DNA from 3 places in the Anaerocolumna sp. AGMB13020 genome. Region 3 is predicted to be linked to each of the others. Evidence: riboswitches for the same ligand, from Rfam matches in the RefSeq annotation. Region 3 holds a riboswitch; each other region holds the start of a gene.
The links. A riboswitch is a leader RNA that binds a small molecule or an ion and turns the genes downstream of it on or off. The one in region 3 is predicted to bind cyclic di-GMP.

Region 1 (6,408 bases), 2.7 Mb from region 3:
TATATTATTCTCTTCATAAGCCTTTTCCAGATTAATTACAGTTTCAAACGCCTTATCTGTATAAAAGTAAGTGCAGGCATGTTCTCTGCCGCTTAACTGCCCTTTGCCATTTATAATTGGAATACTGTGACCTAAGGAACTGTTACACAGAATGTCATATCTGCCGTTTCCAAAATAATCCTTGGTATATTCTCCAGCTCCCAGCTCCGCCAGGAACATATCTTTCTTATAGACGTAGAGGAAGCTTCCTATATCATTATGATTATGGGGTTCATCATTATGCCCCCCCTTAATAGCAAGGCCTGCTTTATTCTTACTGCGCATGACATTCCACTGGGCATCCTTTAGTGTATCCTGCGCATTCAGGTGCAGGTTCCGTTCTATTATCGCACCTGCCTTAAGGGCTTCGATATACTCTTTTGTCCAAATGTAGTCTCTGTAAATAGCTGCCCACCTGAAGCAGGGGTCTGTGTCATAATCCCCGGCAAGTAAAATTGGCGGGAGGTTAACCGTTTCATATTGCAGCGCAAGCTGCAAGGTAAGTCCCATTTTATATTTGGTATGACTGTCGCTATCGGAGAAATTAACGGAAAGTCCTTCCTCAAAGTAACATTTCTGCTGAAACTCAGCTATACGTCTGACCTTATCATTCTTGAACAGGTTAAGCCTTCCCTTGCTATATTCCGCTAATTGCCCTGCAAAGGTTGTAAAGTAGGTCATTCCATATGTGAAATAACCGATCCCTTCCATACAGGTGCCGTCCTCCGGAAAACCTTTCAGGTAATACGCAAGGGAATCTGTAATACGTGCTATTACAGGTTCTAATTCTTCCGGCTTATTTTTAAGCATATAAAAGGAGGCGCTGCCCAGCGAACCACTGCAGACAGCACACCAGTTATGGGTCGCATGCTCCCAGCTGCTATAAGGTGCAGTACTACGATAGAAAGGTGTTAACACTCTGGTTAAAACATTATCTCTCACACTTTCATAAACTGCTATGTTTATTTCATCCTTTAACAGGTATATGATCTCTGACAAGGCTTGCGCAGTTTCTGCCGCAAATAAATCGATGGTCTTTCTCCATACAGGATTATTGATTCTGTCCACGTGAGGCGGTAGCGCCCAGCATTCCTCCAGGCAGATATCAAGCATAATCTCTTCCAGCTTCCTGATATCCTTTACTCTTCTTTTGATTACAGCAAGCATACCAAATACTGCAAGATATTTTCTGCGTTCAAAATATACTGCTTCAAATTCCAGACGATTGCCCGTTCTTTCATATAAGGAATATAGCTCCTCTGAAATCCAGGGCATTTCTTTTTCTCTTAGCTCTTCCCCTGACAGCTCAAGCTTGTCTATGTATGCTTCTAAGAATTGCTCCAACTCTGTAACCATTTGTGCCTCTCCCCCAAGTTCTCTTTGCACAAACGATGTAATTTCTCGTGCTTTATGGGAACCCGTTTTCTTCACGTCAATATTATTTTTATAACGTTTCCTCTTCTGTATTGGACTTATGATCCTTGAAGATTTCTGGATAGTTTTCTGCTATCGTGCTTTCCAGATCTTCCAGTACTTTAAACTGTTTTGTTATTTTATAAAGACAGATTGTCTGATCGTAAAATTCTTTTGCTTTGTCATACTGCCCTAACTTATATAAAAGTTTAAATTTCATAAACATTAGACCTGGTAGAAACCGCATATAGTTTTCTTGAATAGAATAATCTATTCCTTTTTCTATAAATTTTTCTGCATTTATAAAATCTCCATTATTTAATGAAATATAACTAAGATTGTTTAATATACTCTGATAAAATTTCTTAGCAAACTGGGATGCCTGATACATAGGGTATGGTGCTGGTAATATATTAGTTTCCAAAACATATAATAAGTCTAACAATATTTTATTGGCAATATCTTCTCTTTTTAGAGACATATAATTAGTACTCATACAGTTGATAATCGAAAGCCCAACATTTGAATAGGTATATTTTTTTATGGAATCTAATGTAAAAGATGGATCTTCAACCATAATTGCTTTAAGACAATAATTTAATGAGGTCGTATAATTCTTTTCAGAAGTGGCGTAGATTGCCTTGCCATACAATATATGTTGTAGGTTCGCACCTTTTCCAAAATCTTTATGCTTCTCATACTTTTCTACTAGACTTTTAATTAATTCAATGTCTCCTAAAGCCATTGCACTATTTATAGCCTGAATTCCTTCATATCCAATAACTGTATTTGTTGAGAAATGCATTTTAAAGTATTCATTAAGATCCATGTTAAACTTAATGGATAACTGATTTAATAAATAAAGCGAAGGTTCGAACTCTCCCTTCTCAATACGGTATATCTGCTTCGGTGTACAGATGCCTTTTGCCAGTTGTTCTCTAGTCAGGTTTCGTGCTTCCCTTAATTCTCTCAGGAATATGCCAAAATGCTCATAGCTCATATATTAATCCGCCTTTTTTGATGGACATAAGTGTCCATTTATATGCCCAAAACACAATGGTATAATTTACCCAAAGAATAAATTATTTTCATCTGGGGGTAAATTTATGAAATTATTTTCAAAATTACGTTACTTTGCTGCAGTTTTACTTGTTCTAATATCAGTATCTGGTTTAGTCACACCATCCAGAGGTTCAGGTGTAATAACAACTTTAGCCGAACCCGGAAATATTTATGTGATTGAAACTAATTAATTTTTCTGTTCAAATTATAGCATAATTTTACAAAGTTATCAAACCTTTTGACACTTACTCTAAAAATATACTTTTATAAATCAGAATGTATTATTACAGTAAATACATAGATAATTAGAACCTACTGAAAGAATAATAAACTTAATATCACCATTTATTTCCCGAAAGAAAGGCATAACTGTCTAAAGGCAGTGACGCAAAGCTATAGGGCCTAAACCTGACAGGTATGGCAGCCAGTTGCAATTATTTCCTACGAAATAAAATCAAAAATGTACAAAGAGGCTGATCTACTATGTGATTTGAAAAGCGAGGGATTTTAATGAACAAAAGAGGCAGCAATATCAACATGTTATCTGCAGATACCAATTTTGAAGAAATGTGTGAACGGTATGATGTAATCGCTGAGCAGACGAACTTAGTCATTTTTGACATCAATTTCGAGGAAGATACATTCTATGTATCTGAAAATTTTATGGAGTTAACAGGGATATCCTTATACAACCAGAAGAATTCCTTTAAGCATCTTCTGGGATTAAAGTACATACATCCCAGTGATTTATTGAGATTCAAAGAATTTATAAGAACAGCAAACCCCGACCAGGCTTCCACCTCTATTACATTCCGCAGAAGAACTGAGAACAATGAACTGATGTGGGTGCGTTGTAAGCGTAAATGCTACTTTAACGCAGATGGCCGGTTAACAAGAGTCCTTGGCACTGCCCAGGAAGTCAGTAAAGAAATGGTTGCCTATACAGTAAACGGAAACGATCTTTTAATGGGTGTCAATATTCCTACTTTTAGTCGGTTTGAATATAAAACCAGACGTATAAGAAGAACTAACCCTGACAAAAAATTTGCCGTTATTGTATTTGATATTAAACGTTTTAGCGTTATTAATGACTTATATGGTAACAAAGAGGGAGACGGAGTATTAAAATATATCGGCACTGTCCTATCCTCCAATACATCCAGCTGTTATGCTTATTGCCGGCTGTATTCGGATAATTTCGCAGTATTTACAGAGTATAGAAATGAATCCGAAATTTATGATTTTGCTTTATTTCTAAAAAAACAGATGAAAGAGTATCCTCTAAAAATGGAAATCTCCTTTTCTATCGGTGTCTGTCTTGTTGAGAGCAAAGACCTTTCCATGAATGTATTGTGCGAACGTGCTACTCTCACGAAAAAGACGATCAAAAATGATGTTATGAAGACTCTTGCTTTTTATGAGGATTCTTTACGAAAACGGACTCTTGAAGACAGTGATATTGAGAATGAAATGATTTCCGCATTATCTAACAATCATTTTGAAATGTATCTGCAGCCTAAAATGTCCATCCCTACCACGGAGGTAGTGGGAGCTGAAGCTTTAGCACGTTGGAATCACCCGGAAAAAGGTATCATTCCTCCGGAAAGGTTTATACAGCTTTTTGAGAAGAACGGATTTATAATCTCACTGGACTATTTTATTTGGGAAAAAGCTTTTCAAACGATTGCAAAATGGGTGAAAGAAGAATATCCTGTTATACCAATATCGATTAATGTATCCCGTATCCATTTCAGCAATTCCGACTTTGTAGACAAGCTCATGTATATATCTGAGAAATATCAGGTACCTCCTACCTACATAGAGCTTGAAATAACAGAATCAGCATTCTTTAACTACAAAACGGATTTGCAAAGTAAACTGTATACGCTAAAAGAGAAAGGATTCCGACTTTCTCTGGATGATTTCGGTACCGGATATTCAACTTTGAATTTTCTGAAAGACATTCCATTAGATATTCTTAAGATGGATAAGGCATTTCTTGACGGGACTGGGGAGAACCGTAAGGAAGAAACCGTTCTGGAATATACCATAGCACTTGCCAGAAGCCTTGGTATAGAAGTGGTTGCAGAGGGGGTTGAAAATTTCAGCCAGGCAGAATTTTTATATCGTTCCGGTTGTGAAATCGCGCAAGGATATTTCTATTCGCCGCCACTTCCGGTTGCTTCCTTTGAAAGATATGCCGGATTAACCAAATGAGAAACAAATAAAACCTGCTAATAAATAGAGACTGTATTAACAAAATCTGCTGGTATACCGATAATGATAATACAGTCCCTACTTAATACCTTAACACTTTCACTATCTGTTAGATGACCTTTCTGTTTCTCTATTTCAATAACATCTAGGTCATTCTATTCTTATTATAAGCTATAGTACTTATCTGGTGTCTTAACTTACCACAACATTCCTATCATCTAAAAATCTTAATATTTCTGGATATTCTTCTCTTGCATACTCATCAATTTCTATACATGTATTCATTTGCTTAACAAGTTTAAATAGTCCTTTTGCCTGTACAAAGTATTCTGCTGCTTCCTCAAAATTTCGTTTTTTATAATGAAACTTAAATTTATTATAAATTAGATTCGGCAAACATTTTAGATTGTTCTCTTTTATGGAATACTCAATACTATTCTCAATCATTTCCTCCGCTTTATCTAGTTCATCGTTTGATAGAAATATACAACTTAAATTGTACTGGAGATTTATATACATTTTTTTTGAGAACTGACCTGCCTGATACATTGTATACGGTGCATTTATGTAGTACTTTTCAATAAGAGACAATAAGTCTGATAAAATTTTATATGCAACCTCACTCTTTTTCATTTTTAAATAATTTATACTGATGCAATTTATAATAGCAAGCCCTACATTAGAATACATAAACTCTGATATGGTATCAATTGTAAATAATGTATTTTCTATTAAAATACCTTTCGTACAATATTCTAAGGATTCCTTATAATTTCCTATATCACTTTCGCAAATTGCTTTAGCATAATATATATGTTGTAGATTCTCTCCTTGTCTAAAATCATCATTATCTTCATACTTTTTTATCACTTCTTTCAAACAATTAATATCTGCTAAATTTATTGCATCATTTATTTCCTGTATTCCTATTAATCCATCCGCTGTCTTAACAGTATAATACATCTTGAAATATTCATTTAAGTCAACATTTAGCTTAATAGACAATTTATTCAATAAATACAAAGACGGTTGATACTCTCCTTTTTCAATCCTATAAATCTCTTTTCGCGTACACACACCAGATGCAAGTTGTTCTTTCGTTAGATTTCTTGCCTCTCTGAGTTCTTTTAAAAATGTACCAAAATGCTCATAATTCATCATTCAATCCTCACCTCATTTTTAACAGGGACATAACTGTCCCCTTATTTTTCTTTCTTTCTCAAATTATCAATGTTATAATTATTTCAAACAAAGGTAGTTCTATTTATATTTGTCATTATCACTTATGCTAAATAGTGTATATTTGTAATAAGGCAAAAATAGCTGTTATCTTTTATACCCCTCAATAAAGTTACATCTGTTTTATGCCTTATTACACATATATAGTATTTTATCTACCATATTTTGTCAAGTTTTCCTATTTTACAGTAACACTTTAACTTTTTATCGTAAAGAAACGAATGTTTCTATGAGCTTATAATAATTTACTTATTTTTCAATACCAAGAATATACAAAAGGCTTTGTATTTCACTCACTGAATCAGAAAAGCTCTTGATGTCTGAGCCAGCTAACTTCCCGGCTTCTGCTTTTGTAATTGAATGAATGATTTCCTTTTCACCTTTTCCGGTCTCCGCTGTATATTTCCACGTTACTTCACTTAAGTTGTCAATCATGGC
Region 2 (6,408 bases), 2.8 Mb from region 3:
TGAAAGATACCGTATAAGATGGGGATTAGCAGAAGGAGGAACTCCTACCAGTGAGCTTGCCACTCATTTAATGAATCATGAAGTTAAGAAGGCCGCAACCGGCGGAAAACACAGAGTTATTTATCATGCGCATACTACCAATATTATTGCCCTGACTTTTGTATTACCTTTAAGCGACAAGGTGTTTACCAGAGAGTTATGGGAAGCAGCTACAGAGTGTCCTGTAGTGTTCCCAAGAGGTGTTGGTGTGGTACACTGGATGGTTCCTGGCGGAAGGGACATTGCGGTAGCAACCAGCGAATTAATGAAGAAATATGATGTAGCCATCTGGGCACACCATGGTATGTTCTGTTCCGGTGAAGATTTCGACTTAACCTTTGGTCTTATGCATACAGTTGAGAAATCAGCAGAAATACTGGTAAAGATATTCTCCATGTCCGGTAAGCGACAGACCATAACACCTGATAATTTCAGGGATTTGGCTGAGGCTTTTAAAGTAGAACTTCCGGAAGAATTTTTATACGAGAAATAATTTATTGAGGAATAAACTGATCAAAAATAAAGTAATCAAACCGGCTCCGGCTCAAATTCAGGCTTTCCTGACTCTTAATGGTCCAGGCAAAGGCCGGAGTTCGGTAGAAATGCTTACACAAAATCAAAGAAAGCATATTCCTGTGTTTATAATTGTAGGATATAAAATCCGGCTTAGTTATAAAATTAAGCAGGAGATTTTGAAGAACAAAGTACAGTGAAAAGCTTCCTACTTCTTTATCTTTTATCAGATTACTGGCCAGCTGACCTCTTATAATGTCAGGGCGCTTACGTCTATACCAGAGCAGTACAAGAGGATTAAAAGATTCGATACAGTATTTTCCCTGGTAGTTTTCTAACATAGGAGCTGTAATATCACACACTGAGGTATCGTGTAATTCTACCTTGAATTCAACAATCAAGGGTACTTTACCCTGGACAATATCAAGCACTTCCTGCAGGGTTGGAATTCCTTCCTTGGATTGGTGAAGTTTGAGCTCCCTTAATTCTTTTAAAGTTAATTCTCTGACTTTCTTGTTAATATGGCACATTCTCTTAAGTGTAAAATCATGAAATACCACAGGTATATTATCTTTTGATAATTGTACATCCATTTCTATTCCATAATTGTTCTTGACGGCAAGCTTAAAGGCAGCCATTGAATTTTCCGGTACCTTGTCAGGGTCATTGTGCAGGCCTCTATGGGCATAATATGTTCCTTGAAACGGTGTGAAGTCTTTTCTGCGGAATAATTTTGGCATAATAGCCATTAGGTATAACAGAATCACCACTACCGGTATCAGACATAAATAAATCAACATAATTTCCTCCAGGACTAACATTTTGATAGAATTCAATAGTCTCAAATATTATAACACCCTATCAGGCAGGCTACAATCCTAACAGAAATAATTTTACAATTATTTAAAGCTGAATTATCAATAGTTATTTTTATATGGTTTTATCTAAAAAAGAATAAACCCGATTACAAATCATATATTTAAATAAGTTTAGTTAGAGGGAAAATAACTTTGGACCAAATTTGCAGGGATTGGATAATAGGGGAAGAATACAGCGATTTTATTTTTGAATATAGAAGAGATATTAATACCTTAGCTTCACTCCCTAATATCTGTTATAATATTATAAATGATACATATGCCGCCGTATATATGCCAACAACAGCAGTATCCACCAATGATTTGATGCATTCTTATGGTTACGGTATCTTTCCCAATCTATACGGCTTAATGGATGTTAGCAGTCTGGAAGCCTCCGGTGTTGTGCGGGTGAGAAATGTTCCTAATCTTGCGCTTAATGGGGAAGGCGTTCTTATTGGAATTGTCGATACCGGAATTGATTATACCCATGAAGCCTTTCGAAATGCAGATGGGACTACCAGAATCGTATCAATCTGGGATCAGACAATACAAAGCGGAGCATATCCGGATACCTATTATTACGGAACAGAATATAGCAGAGAACAGATAAATGAGGCACTGGCAAATGCTGATCCAAGGTCCATAGTACCGACAACGGATGAATTAGGACATGGTACATTTATGGCTGGGATTGCTGCCGGAACACCGAATCTTCAGAATAATTTCTCCGGGGTAGTACCGATGTCTGATCTTGTGGTAGTCAAATTAAAGCAGGCAAAGCAGAGTTCTAAAAGTTTTTTCCGTGTTCCGGCAGATGCAGTAAGTTACCAGGAAAATGATATTATGTTCGGCATACGTTATCTGGTGGAGGTAGCACGAAGACTTTCTAAACCGATAGCAATATGCATAGGACTGGGAACATCACAAGGCTCCCATGACGGAAGAGGAGCATTGCCAAGTTATGTGTCTGTATTAGCAGATCTGCCGGGGATTGTAATATCCATAGCAGCTGGAAATGAAGGGAATTCGGGTCATCATTTTAAAGGTGTCATAAATAGAGGCGGAGATCAGACGAATATGGTGGAGCTTAGGGTAGGTCCTAATGTTTCAGGATTTTCCATGCAGCTATGGGGGAATGCTCCCGGAACTTTCTCCATCGATATTTTATCCCCCACAGGAGAGTACATACCCAGAATACCCGCAAGAATTGGTGAATCCAGAGAAATCCGTTTTATATTTGAAGAAACGGTTATTTTTGTCGACTATTTTTTACTGGAAACCCAGACCGGTGATCAGCTTATACTTGTAAATTTTGACAAGCCCACTGAAGGAATCTGGCGGTTCAAGGTATATTCCAGTGGAGATTTGAATTCAGAATTCAATATATGGCTTCCGATTAGGGACTTTATCGGCACAGAAACGTATTTTACTCAGCCGGATCCCTTTATTACCATAACCTCTCCGGGAAATACAGTTATACCAATCATAGTAACTGCCTATGATCATACGAACAACAGCCTGTTTCTGCCGGCAGGGAGAGGCTTTACACGGCTGGGAGCCGTAAATCCAAGTCTTGCAGCGCCAGGAGTAAATCTGGTAGGGCCGGAGCCGGGAGGGACCTATGGAAGAAGATCTGGAACCAGCTTGGCAGCAGCCCATACAGCAGGTATAACCGCAATGTTACTTCAGTGGGGAATACAAACTGGTTATTATTCGCAGCTTGACAGTGTGGAAATCAAGAACCTTTTGATAAGAGGTGCCAGAAGAGATCCAAATAATACCTATCCTAACAGAGAGTGGGGATATGGCATTATTGACATCTATAATACGTTTATAAGCCTTAGAGGAGAACCAGGATAGAGGAAGTGCAGAGGGTTAATCGTCTGCCTTCCTTTTTTTCCAATTGTTGAATATATCAAAGACCTCAGGATAATCCCTTTTAAGGGAAACCGGTTTAAAGGAATTATTCAGAAAACAGTGTTCTGTTTCGCCTGTAGAATATGTAATCTTGTCCTCCTCATCTGTAATGGTATAGGTAATTGACATTTTAATACCATTAAAAGAGCTTATGACAGAATGTATAAGAATACTGTTGTTAAAACGTACAGGCTGTTTATAAATACAGGATATGTTTAAAACCGGAATCATAATACCTAATTGCTCAAGGGAAGCATAACTTAATCCCATCTGCTCCATAAAGTCAATGCGTGCTTCTTCAAACCAGCGTAGATAATTCGAATGGTGAATGATACCCATCTGGTCGGTTTCATAATATTGGGCTTTTCTTGCATAAGGTCTCATAAGCTTGATAATATCCTTTCTTTTCATTTCTCTGTAAATCGTAACACAGTTGATATATAATAACAAGTCATGTCTTTTTAATCGCTTAACGACCCAGGAATAATAGTAGAAGTGGTATATTTAGATAAAGATAAATTGGAATTACAAATATTTGGTAATAATAGAATAGTGTTTACATTTCAGCAAAAATGTGATAAAATCTATAACAGTAAAAAAAGTGATAACGGCAAAACGTTGGTTTCAACGACAAAGGCAAACCTGTTGAAAAGCAGGGACGCAAAACTATAGGGTCTTCCTGAGTAAACCTATTCAGATGGCAGCCAGTTCCCGAAGGAGATCTTTTTTTATGCAAATTTGTGTTAACTAACATTGATGAGGGTGAGTAGTTAAACGATACAGGATAATGCTTATGGGGAGTGAGCATATTTAGAGATTATGCCGGTGGATTATTGAGCTGTCATAATCTCTTATCCTGTATAAGCAATAATTTACAGAAAACGGGGCATAATATAGCAGGTATTGCAGGCATAAAATGCATTCCGCATAAACAATTTGAATAATTAAAAAAAATAAAAAAATTTTAAAAAAGTACTTGCCTTTTGTTATTTAATGAGTTATAATATCATTCGTGGCTGACACAGTGGTTGTCAGAAAAAACACAAAAAAGAATATTGGGCTATCGCCAAACGGTAAGGCACTGGACTCTGACTCCAGCATCTCAAGGTTCGAATCCTTGTAGCCCAGCTCTTAGAAATGAGTATCCTTGATACTCATTTTTTTTATGTATGAATTTAACGGAAAATCCTGGTCGACCTTACTAGGGTGTGTCTGAAAACTCATTGCACCATTCTGAATGCCCCACTTTGCGGTATTCTGCGTTGCAATTTTGGGAACGTAGCACCACTACGCACCCAAAATCACGCCTTGTCTCCCACAAAGTGGAACATACAGCCCGGCACAAGCAGTTTTCAGACACACCCTAGGTGGAAATACGGTAAACGAAAGAAACAAAGCATTATTTGTTTTTGGTATGGCAATGCATTCTGTTATGGATTTATAAAAGAAGCCGTAGTTGGACATATCCGATAGTCAGCGGATATGCCATTCTACGGCTTTTATAGTTGGAATGAAAAATAGCTGAAACCATGTATTGTCAGCTGGCCTGAGCTGTCTGAAAAAATACTTTATCCAGCCTGGTCTTCACCCAGGCTATTACAGGTCCAAGTAAAAAGGCTATTGCAACAGTGATAAATCCGATAGTAGTGCCCATTAAGAAACCAATGATACAAGCCGTTAGGTCCCAAGCCATACGGATTACACGAAAAGGAATCCGCCTAAAGCGTGAGGCCAATATAAATACAGTTGCATCATAAGGAGCAGAACCCAGATCCACAGCCATATAGACAGCCGCTGAAAGGATAAAGAGTATCAGTGCCGGAAGCAGAACCGCTATACGAATAAGCAGACTTTGGAATGCACCTGCCGGAAGAATCTGATTGAACAGCCAGGTGAAAAAGTCAGCGCAGTATCCTACTAAAAGCATATTGGCTAAAGTCCCCCAGCCTATTTGTGTACGGTCATATAAGATTACAATAATAAATAAAAGGGAATTAAAGATAACCTGCCAGCTTCCAAAGGATAAGGACAGTTTATTAGAGATACCAAGGTTCATGCTGGAGCAGGGGTCTGTACCGAAGTTCAGACGGATGAGAAAGGATAGTGAAAATCCCATTATGATAACGGCAGCCAGTACGGCAAGTATTCTTTTTTTGTCTTTTAAGTCAAATTTCATCTGTGTCTTCATAAGTTCCTCCAAGTGTCGTAAATACCTATTTAGCATCTTACAAAGAAATGTTCTGTTTGTCTATTTAAAAATAATTAATATTCTATCTATATTCAATATGGTAATTGCTGTAGTGTCATTTGCCACAGGTTAAAACAGGTATTTACAGACTTTTTCCTGAATTGGACAGTGCAAAAAAAATGTAAAAGCACCAGGATCTGGACAAGGGGAGATTCTAGGCATTTTACTGACAAATTCAAAGATTAATGATATAATAGAAGGCAGTGTTGTAATCAGCAAATTGAACATAAAGACTCAACTTATAAATCAAAAGCTTATAAGAAAGGGACAGGTAATTGGAAGTAATGAACAAATCAGACTTACGCAGGAATCTCTATATGTTAAAGGGGCCTCTGGCAACTCAGGGATATGACTGGTGGTGGCATAATTTTACCGGTTACAGCAGGAAAACAGGGGAGGAAAAGACCTTCTTTATTGAATATTATGTCTGTAACCCGGCACTGAGCAGAAATACGCCTATATTAGGACAGCTGCCAAGGAACAGGGCTGTTAACAGAAGACCCTCCTATGCGTTGATAAAAGCAGGCGTTTGGGGAACAGGTGCAAAGCAGATTCATAATTTCTATCCAATTTCTGAATTTACCTCTTCTGAAACGTTCCTGAATATAAGAATCGGTAATTGTCTTCTAACCGAAACCAGAATGGATGGCAAATGCAAGGTTACCGAAGAAGAAGCAAAAGCCCATCCCGAATATATGTGTGATGCCGGAACCATGGAATGGGATCTGTCCATAAATAAAAAGATATCTTATCATGTAGGCTATGGGGCCTCCAGAATCTCTAGAGAGCTGAATGCCTTTGAGATGTTCTGGCATGCGGAAGGAATCAAAA
Region 3 (6,408 bases):
TCCCGAAAGGATTCTGTCACAGGCTTTTATGATTGCCTCATATACTCCTGGCTTCCCCATTCCTAGCTTCAGGTAACTGCTTGCTGCTGCTTTCTTAACTTTAACCAGGGCAAGAATAAGCCTGTGACTGGTTTTCTTATGCTCCAGAGCAAAGTTTCCGACGGCTTTGTTTGTTTCTGTTCCATAGAGTATATTTGCAGTTGTATTAATATCCTTCTTCTCTTGAATGTTCTCTTTCATGTTCCTCTTCTCTTGGACTCCATTATTAAATGCAGGTTTCTGCACACTATTTCAGGATCTTCATCCTATGGAACCCACCTTTATAGGGTTAAAACTAAAACTCGTCCGGTATTTCCTGAAGAATTGACGGGAATATTTCAAGACTTCGCCTTAAGATTCCCTGCATATATGCAATCAAAATTCCATAATTGGTTATGGGTATCCCTTGATCAACGCTACATTTTTGGCGATATTTCACTTCTCTTTCCGTCAACATGCAGCCACCGCAATGAACAATCAGCTGATAGGGACTCAGGTCTTCCGGAAACTGTCCTCCCGAAGTAAATTCAAACTGAAATTCTTTGCCGGTATAGTTCTTAATCCAACGCGGAAGCTTCACTGTTCCAATATCATCACATTGCCTGTGATGAGTACAGCCTTCACAGATAAGTATTGTATCTCCCTCTTTCAGCTGCTCCAAAATTGCCACTCCCTTAACGGCTTCCTGCAGTAAGCCTTTATACCTGGCAAATAAAATGGAAAAGGAGGTAAGTGGTATATCTTTTGGTGTATCAGCAGATACCTTTGCAAACACCTGGCTGTCAGTTATAACAAGACTGGGCTTTTTCCCTAAGCTCTCAAGAGTTTCCTTCAGTTCATACTCTTTTACTACAATTGCCGTTCCGTCAGCCTCCAGGATGTCCCTTATGGTCTGCTGCTGAGGAAGAATAAGCCTTCCTTTAGGAGCCGCTTTGTCTATAGGTACTACTAATATAACAAAATCCGATGGATGTATAACATCACCAACGATTCGAAGCTTACTATCTTCGGCCGGTACTATCCTGGAAATAATATTTTTCAGAGTTTCAATATTCATGCCGGTAACAGCACTTACATAAATTTCATTATCATTTTGCTCTGCCTCTGCTTTTGTAAGCAAATCAGCCTTATTATATACCAATAGGTAAGGAATCTTCTTCTCTTCAAAGAGCTTAATCAATTCAATATCAGTAGCCGACTTCCCTGCCAGTGCATCAATTATCAGGATAGCAATATCGGTCTTATTCAGTACCTGTTTTGTTCTTCTTACTCTTAATTCCCCTAAAGCTCCTTCGTCATCAATTCCAGGAGTGTCTATAATCATCACCGGACCTAATGGCAGTAACTCCATTGCTTTATAAACAGGATCTGTTGTTGTTCCTTTTACTTCTGAAACCACAGATAGCTCTTGTCCTGTAATTTTATTAACCAAGCTTGATTTACCGGCATTTCGTTTCCCAAAAAAACCTATATGCAAACGGTCTGCGGAGGGTGTTTCATTTAATCCCATACTGCCATCTCCTTCGTGTTCTTTAACATAATCATGCGAATTTATGGTATCACAATTTGCAGATCAAATCAAGAAATTGTAAGTACAAAAAATGCACTCTCCATATCGCAGTAAGCTGGCAGCCAACTGTATACAAGGTGCATAGTTTATAATATAATTCACATTATGTTTTTATTATATTTATAGCTGTATCGCAAGAACCTTCCATGCTCTGGATTGGATAGACGCATTTTAACGCGGTTACTTCTATATACCAGACTAAAATTTACAAAGAAGAGTTATATTCTGGGCACTGCATCCAAAAGCACAAATCATAAAATAATCCCCTCTTCTGATCAGCTGCTTTTCCATTGCTTCATATAGGGCAATAAATGGACTGCTCGTACCTGTATCTCCGTAAACATCACCGATATAAGGGCTGGCAGATTTGTCTATTACCATCCGTTCTCTTATGATTTCAAGCCCCTCTTTGCTGTTTTGGGAGAAACAAAACATATTTATCTTTTCTATTCTGAGAGAATTTCTTAAAAGTATTGTTGATATAGACTCTTCCAACGCTTCAACATTAATTATTTTCTTTTTGTAGATGGAAAACTCCATATCATTTCCATCTTTTATCAGAAACATATTTGAAAAACCACAGTGTGGAAATAATGGTGAATCTGTATCATCTGGACTTACTATACTTAGCGTGTCACATACACCGCTTTCTTCTTCCGTTTTTTCTAACAGAACGGCGCATGCAGCATCTCCCATATTATGGGTATCGATACTCATATAATCACAGCCAATCAGAAGAGCACGTTTTATATGAGGACTCATCGTCATGTATTTGGAAATCTGATCAAAAGCCAAGGTCATACCACAACCATTGGAATTCACATCATAACAGATGCATTCTTTCTTTCCGCCAATTACATTATGAATTTTGGCAGAAGTCGCAGGTGAAACATACTCCGGTAATTGACTGGAAAGTACAATCATATCTATGTCTGCTCCTGATAAACCTGTTTTAAGGAATAAATCCTGAATAGCGTCCAGAGATAATAGAATGGTATTGTGCCAGTTATGCTTGCTTCCCTGTTTCTTACACTTGTTCTCCGACAGAGCCGTGCTTATACTTCTGTACTCTTTTTCTGCTGTGTGCATTACACTTTTCGTTTGACTGGAAACTACCTGTCCTCGACTAACTGATATATCTGCAATTTTTATGTGTACCATAGTGTTCCTCTATCTTATATTTATTTTAAAATAACAGTAAAGGCAATATAAATTAATATAAATTTTAAACCGCTTTCAGATATAAAAACAAATAAGCTTTATTTTATTATTTGAAATTAAAACTCAATCAAGTTATATAAAAAGAAAAGCTAGCCGAAAAAATGCCATGGCTAGTCTAATCATGGTAACTCGGCTGCCATAGCTTTCGCCTTAGGCCCGTGGCTTTGCGTCTCTGCCTTTTGGCAGGTTTGCCTTTATCTTACAATATGATATTAATTTTTGACCGATAATAGGAATAATTACCTACTCTTATTATATACTAATTTGATTAATAAGCAAGCTTTTTTCGCTAATTTTGTCATTCTTAGACATATTTTGTTTGAGATAGTCTCCATTGAAACTAAAAATATGATTTTTTACAAAAAAACTCATGTGCATATCATTGGAATTGCGTCATGAGCAAGAACTTATCACTTAATGGATTATCATATCAGTTATATCTTTATAAGTCGCATAAGGTTTGATATGATAGGTACCAACCCTTATCTTTCTGGAATAATTATTTATTATTAGATACTGATTAAAAGCACCTGCATCTTCAATAACACCATTTTCTTTCAATATACGAGTTACCTTTTCAGAGGACATACCTTCTGTAATAATAATCTCTTTTGTAATATCCTCTTTCTTTTCTTCCAACGTATCAGAATCATTCTTTGAGGTTTCGTTCTCCTCAGAAGTAGTATTCTCCTCTGACGTAGTATTATCCTTTGATGTAGTATTCTTCGTACTTGTTTCCTCTGTCGTGTTATTATTATCTCCCGTTATAGCATCGGTTCCATTTTTATCGTCAGTCTTACTTCCATCAGAATTTTCCGGTGCTTCATCTACATCATTTTTTTTGTTATCGGTGACTGGAACTTCTTCCGTTTCGTCTGATTCTTCTGTACTATTTTCCTGCGGTATTTCAGTGGGGGTCGGAGTTGTCAGTAAATCATCGAAAGAATTTACCGCATTGCTCTCAACCATACCCAGTTCTTTTGCTCTTGCGATTATCTGCTCATCAGAAAGTTTATTTCTGGATGAGCCATGAAATGCTACAGACATTACAACAGCTGAAAAAAGTATGCCGACACCAATTCCTCTTACATAATATTTTAGATTCATACATTCCTCTTATCTTGTAAAATTCTTACTGCTGCTTTTCATTTTCTTTATACAGATCAACTACCAACCGGACTTCACCCTGTCCTAGCTCCAGCGCTTTCGAAATATCCACAATGGAAAAGCCCTGTGAATAAAGCTCCAGTATCTTCTGATTAGAATTACTGCTTCCCTCTGACTCTTCTGGAATGAAAGCTTGTTTTTGCTCCACTTTTACTTGAGAAACATTTTTTTTATTTTTGGGAGCATTCGATTCTTTTGCAGTTAGAGAACGAGCTGAGGTTTCTTCCATGACTTTTTTCTGCTTGTCAGCATTTCTCATTAGTGTTTTCAATTCTTCTTCTTTTTCACCAAGCATATTATACAAAAACACAACTTCTTCATGATTAAGCTTGATTTTTTCTAAAATCTGTTCTGAAAAATCATTTACGGCAATTATTTTTTCATTGGATAATTGACTGAGCTGATTCTCTGTTTTGTAAAGATATCCTTCCGTGGTCTCCTGACATATCTCCTCCACTTGGTGTTTCAGTTCGCTTATATCCATCGCTTTTTCATCAAGCACTGTATTCAGTACAAAATCCTGGTTCTTCTTATCTGTTTTATCCACCATAAAACAACTAATAATTATTATTGCAATTCCTATGATTATAAGGACGATTGCTATTCCCATTTTATGTCCTCCGGTTTATTATGATATCTGTTTATTGCCAGCCATTAAATTCTGATATCGATAGAGCCGGATCTGGTTTTCTTAGTTTCTTCCTTTGACTCTTCTTTTTTCTGTTTTTTTGATTTGGAACCAAAAAAACTGTTATTTCCCTTTTCTTTCGCATCATATCGGTATTCTTTGTTCTCACCTTTTGATGCTTTAACAGGTTGTTGGCTGTTGTGTTTTATTTCACTATTAATTTTATTATGTATAACGATCTGATCATTTATAGGCTTCTGACTTTCCTGATGCTTATAACCAGATACCTCCTGGGATTTAGGAGCCATTGTAACTACTTCTATTGGTGTTATTGGCATAAGACAACCTCCTTTACAATCCAACTACCTTAATATCAGCTCTATCTCTGATAAATTTTGAGTAATGAGTTTCCGTCTTTACATGATAGTTTACATTGGATATTACGATTTTAACACCTGGATAAGCAACATTTTCAACTTTGATCCAACCACCGTCACTGTTTCCGATTTCTACCCGAAGCATATCAAATTTATTCTGACACTCTTTGTATTCCGTTCGCAGTTGAATACAGTTATTTGTAGCTAATCTGATGTATTCAAGTTTTTCAGGGGATAGCTTCTCGCCTTGACCTATTTTTCTTTTATATGTTTCAATAATAGGAAGCAGCTTGTCCAGATCTGCATCAATAGCAGCTATTCTTTTCTGAACCTCCCTATATTGTTCCACTTTTTGGGGATTGATGCCAACTTCTAATTGAGTAAAGGTTCCCATTGTGGAACCGGCTGTTTTTACGGTAATAGAGGTTCCCGAAGTTATCTCTCCACCAGTGATAAAACCTTTTTTACCACCAACTATAATATCTCCTCTTGCAGATACTTTGCTGTGCAAAATTGCTTCTGTTGATACATAGCCACCGGATTTAACAACAGCATTTTCAAAAAATTTAGAAAGGATATTCCCTTCCGCCTCCATGATTCCTTTGTTCATGCCCTGCATTCCCCGTTTCAAGACAATCTGCCCTGTAGCATAGAGTCTTGCACCTTCTACAACACCATCTACGATAATGTCACCTTTTGCTTTGATGGAATATCCAGCGCGAACATTCCCTTTTACCGTAACATTCCCTTCGTATTCAATATCTCCTGTAGAGGAATCCACGTCAGCCAATACCTCATAAGTATTTGATACAAATACTTTTCCATTGACCAAATCCACGTGTCCACTTACATCGGAATACATTTTAAGGCCGTCTTCGGATAAATGAATATCTCTGCTGTGTTTAAGAACTTTTTTTATTACTTTTCTGGGCGGAATTGCATTACCGGTAACATCAATACCAGGTTTTCCATAAACCTCAGGTTCTAAAACGGCGAGTAAATCTCCTTTATTAATGGAGCTGATCATATCCAGCTGGTGAAAATCTACCGTACCATCTTCTTTTTCTTTTGGTTTTAATGTTTTATCGGTGTTAAAATAATAAATTATTTCTGCATCTTTACCTTCAATTGGCTTCAACCCTCTGGCAAGTGTTATCATTTCATTGTATATTGGATTAATCAGATAAGCATCTATAATCTCTTCAATAACACCATATTTAACACCTGCACGTCTAAGAATATCAAGTATGTCATTCTTGCTCAGCATTTTCCCACCTACTACAGGCGGATAAAAATATCCTTCCACATACATTCTGTCTGGTGATATACTGACATCCAAAAGTTCATTCACTTGCGAGAAGATGGCTGGTGTCAGTTTAATTTCGACCATTTTATCTTTTGACGCA

Region 1: it holds a riboswitch for cyclic di-GMP, as region 3 does, so the genes downstream of both, R2R35_RS09185 (bifunctional diguanylate cyclase/phosphodiesterase) here and R2R35_RS22675 (3-oxoacyl-[acyl-carrier-protein] synthase III C-terminal domain-containing protein) in region 3, are expected to answer to the same signal.
Region 2: it holds a riboswitch for cyclic di-GMP, as region 3 does, so the genes downstream of both, R2R35_RS24695 (DUF6783 domain-containing protein) here and R2R35_RS22675 (3-oxoacyl-[acyl-carrier-protein] synthase III C-terminal domain-containing protein) in region 3, are expected to answer to the same signal.

What each region holds. Positions count from the first base shown of each region.
Region 1 is NZ_CP136910.1:2,309,991-2,316,398, forward strand. Features, by position in the region: gene R2R35_RS09170 (heparinase II/III family protein) at 1-1,395, opposite strand, end outside; gene R2R35_RS09175 (helix-turn-helix domain-containing protein) at 1,484-2,452, opposite strand; gene R2R35_RS09180 (hypothetical protein) at 2,559-2,705, shown strand; cyclic di-GMP riboswitch class I at 2,867-2,950, shown strand; gene R2R35_RS09185 (bifunctional diguanylate cyclase/phosphodiesterase) at 3,025-4,731, shown strand; gene R2R35_RS09190 (helix-turn-helix transcriptional regulator) at 4,924-5,892, opposite strand; gene R2R35_RS09195 (DUF4825 domain-containing protein) at 6,220-6,408, opposite strand, start outside.
Region 2 is NZ_CP136910.1:2,340,037-2,346,444, reverse strand. Features, by position in the region: gene rhaD (rhamnulose-1-phosphate aldolase) at 1-532, shown strand, start outside; gene R2R35_RS09315 (glycerophosphodiester phosphodiesterase family protein) at 534-1,352, opposite strand; gene R2R35_RS09310 (S8 family peptidase) at 1,563-3,272, shown strand; gene R2R35_RS09305 (acyl-CoA thioesterase) at 3,288-3,740, opposite strand; cyclic di-GMP riboswitch class I at 3,955-4,045, shown strand; tRNA gene R2R35_RS09300 (tRNA-Gln) at 4,386-4,457, shown strand; gene R2R35_RS24695 (DUF6783 domain-containing protein) at 4,536-4,802, shown strand; gene R2R35_RS09295 (YczE/YyaS/YitT family protein) at 4,867-5,517, opposite strand; gene R2R35_RS09290 (tocopherol cyclase family protein) at 5,862-6,408, shown strand, end outside.
Region 3 is NZ_CP136910.1:5,388,804-5,395,211, reverse strand. Features, by position in the region: gene R2R35_RS22685 (aspartate ammonia-lyase) at 1-240, opposite strand, end outside; gene hydF ([FeFe] hydrogenase H-cluster maturation GTPase HydF) at 335-1,549, opposite strand; gene R2R35_RS22675 (3-oxoacyl-[acyl-carrier-protein] synthase III C-terminal domain-containing protein) at 1,808-2,770, opposite strand; cyclic di-GMP riboswitch class I at 2,951-3,033, opposite strand; gene R2R35_RS22670 (hypothetical protein) at 3,245-3,937, opposite strand; gene R2R35_RS22665 (DUF6115 domain-containing protein) at 3,963-4,607, opposite strand; gene R2R35_RS22660 (hypothetical protein) at 4,652-4,963, opposite strand; gene R2R35_RS22655 (DUF342 domain-containing protein) at 4,977-6,408, opposite strand, start outside.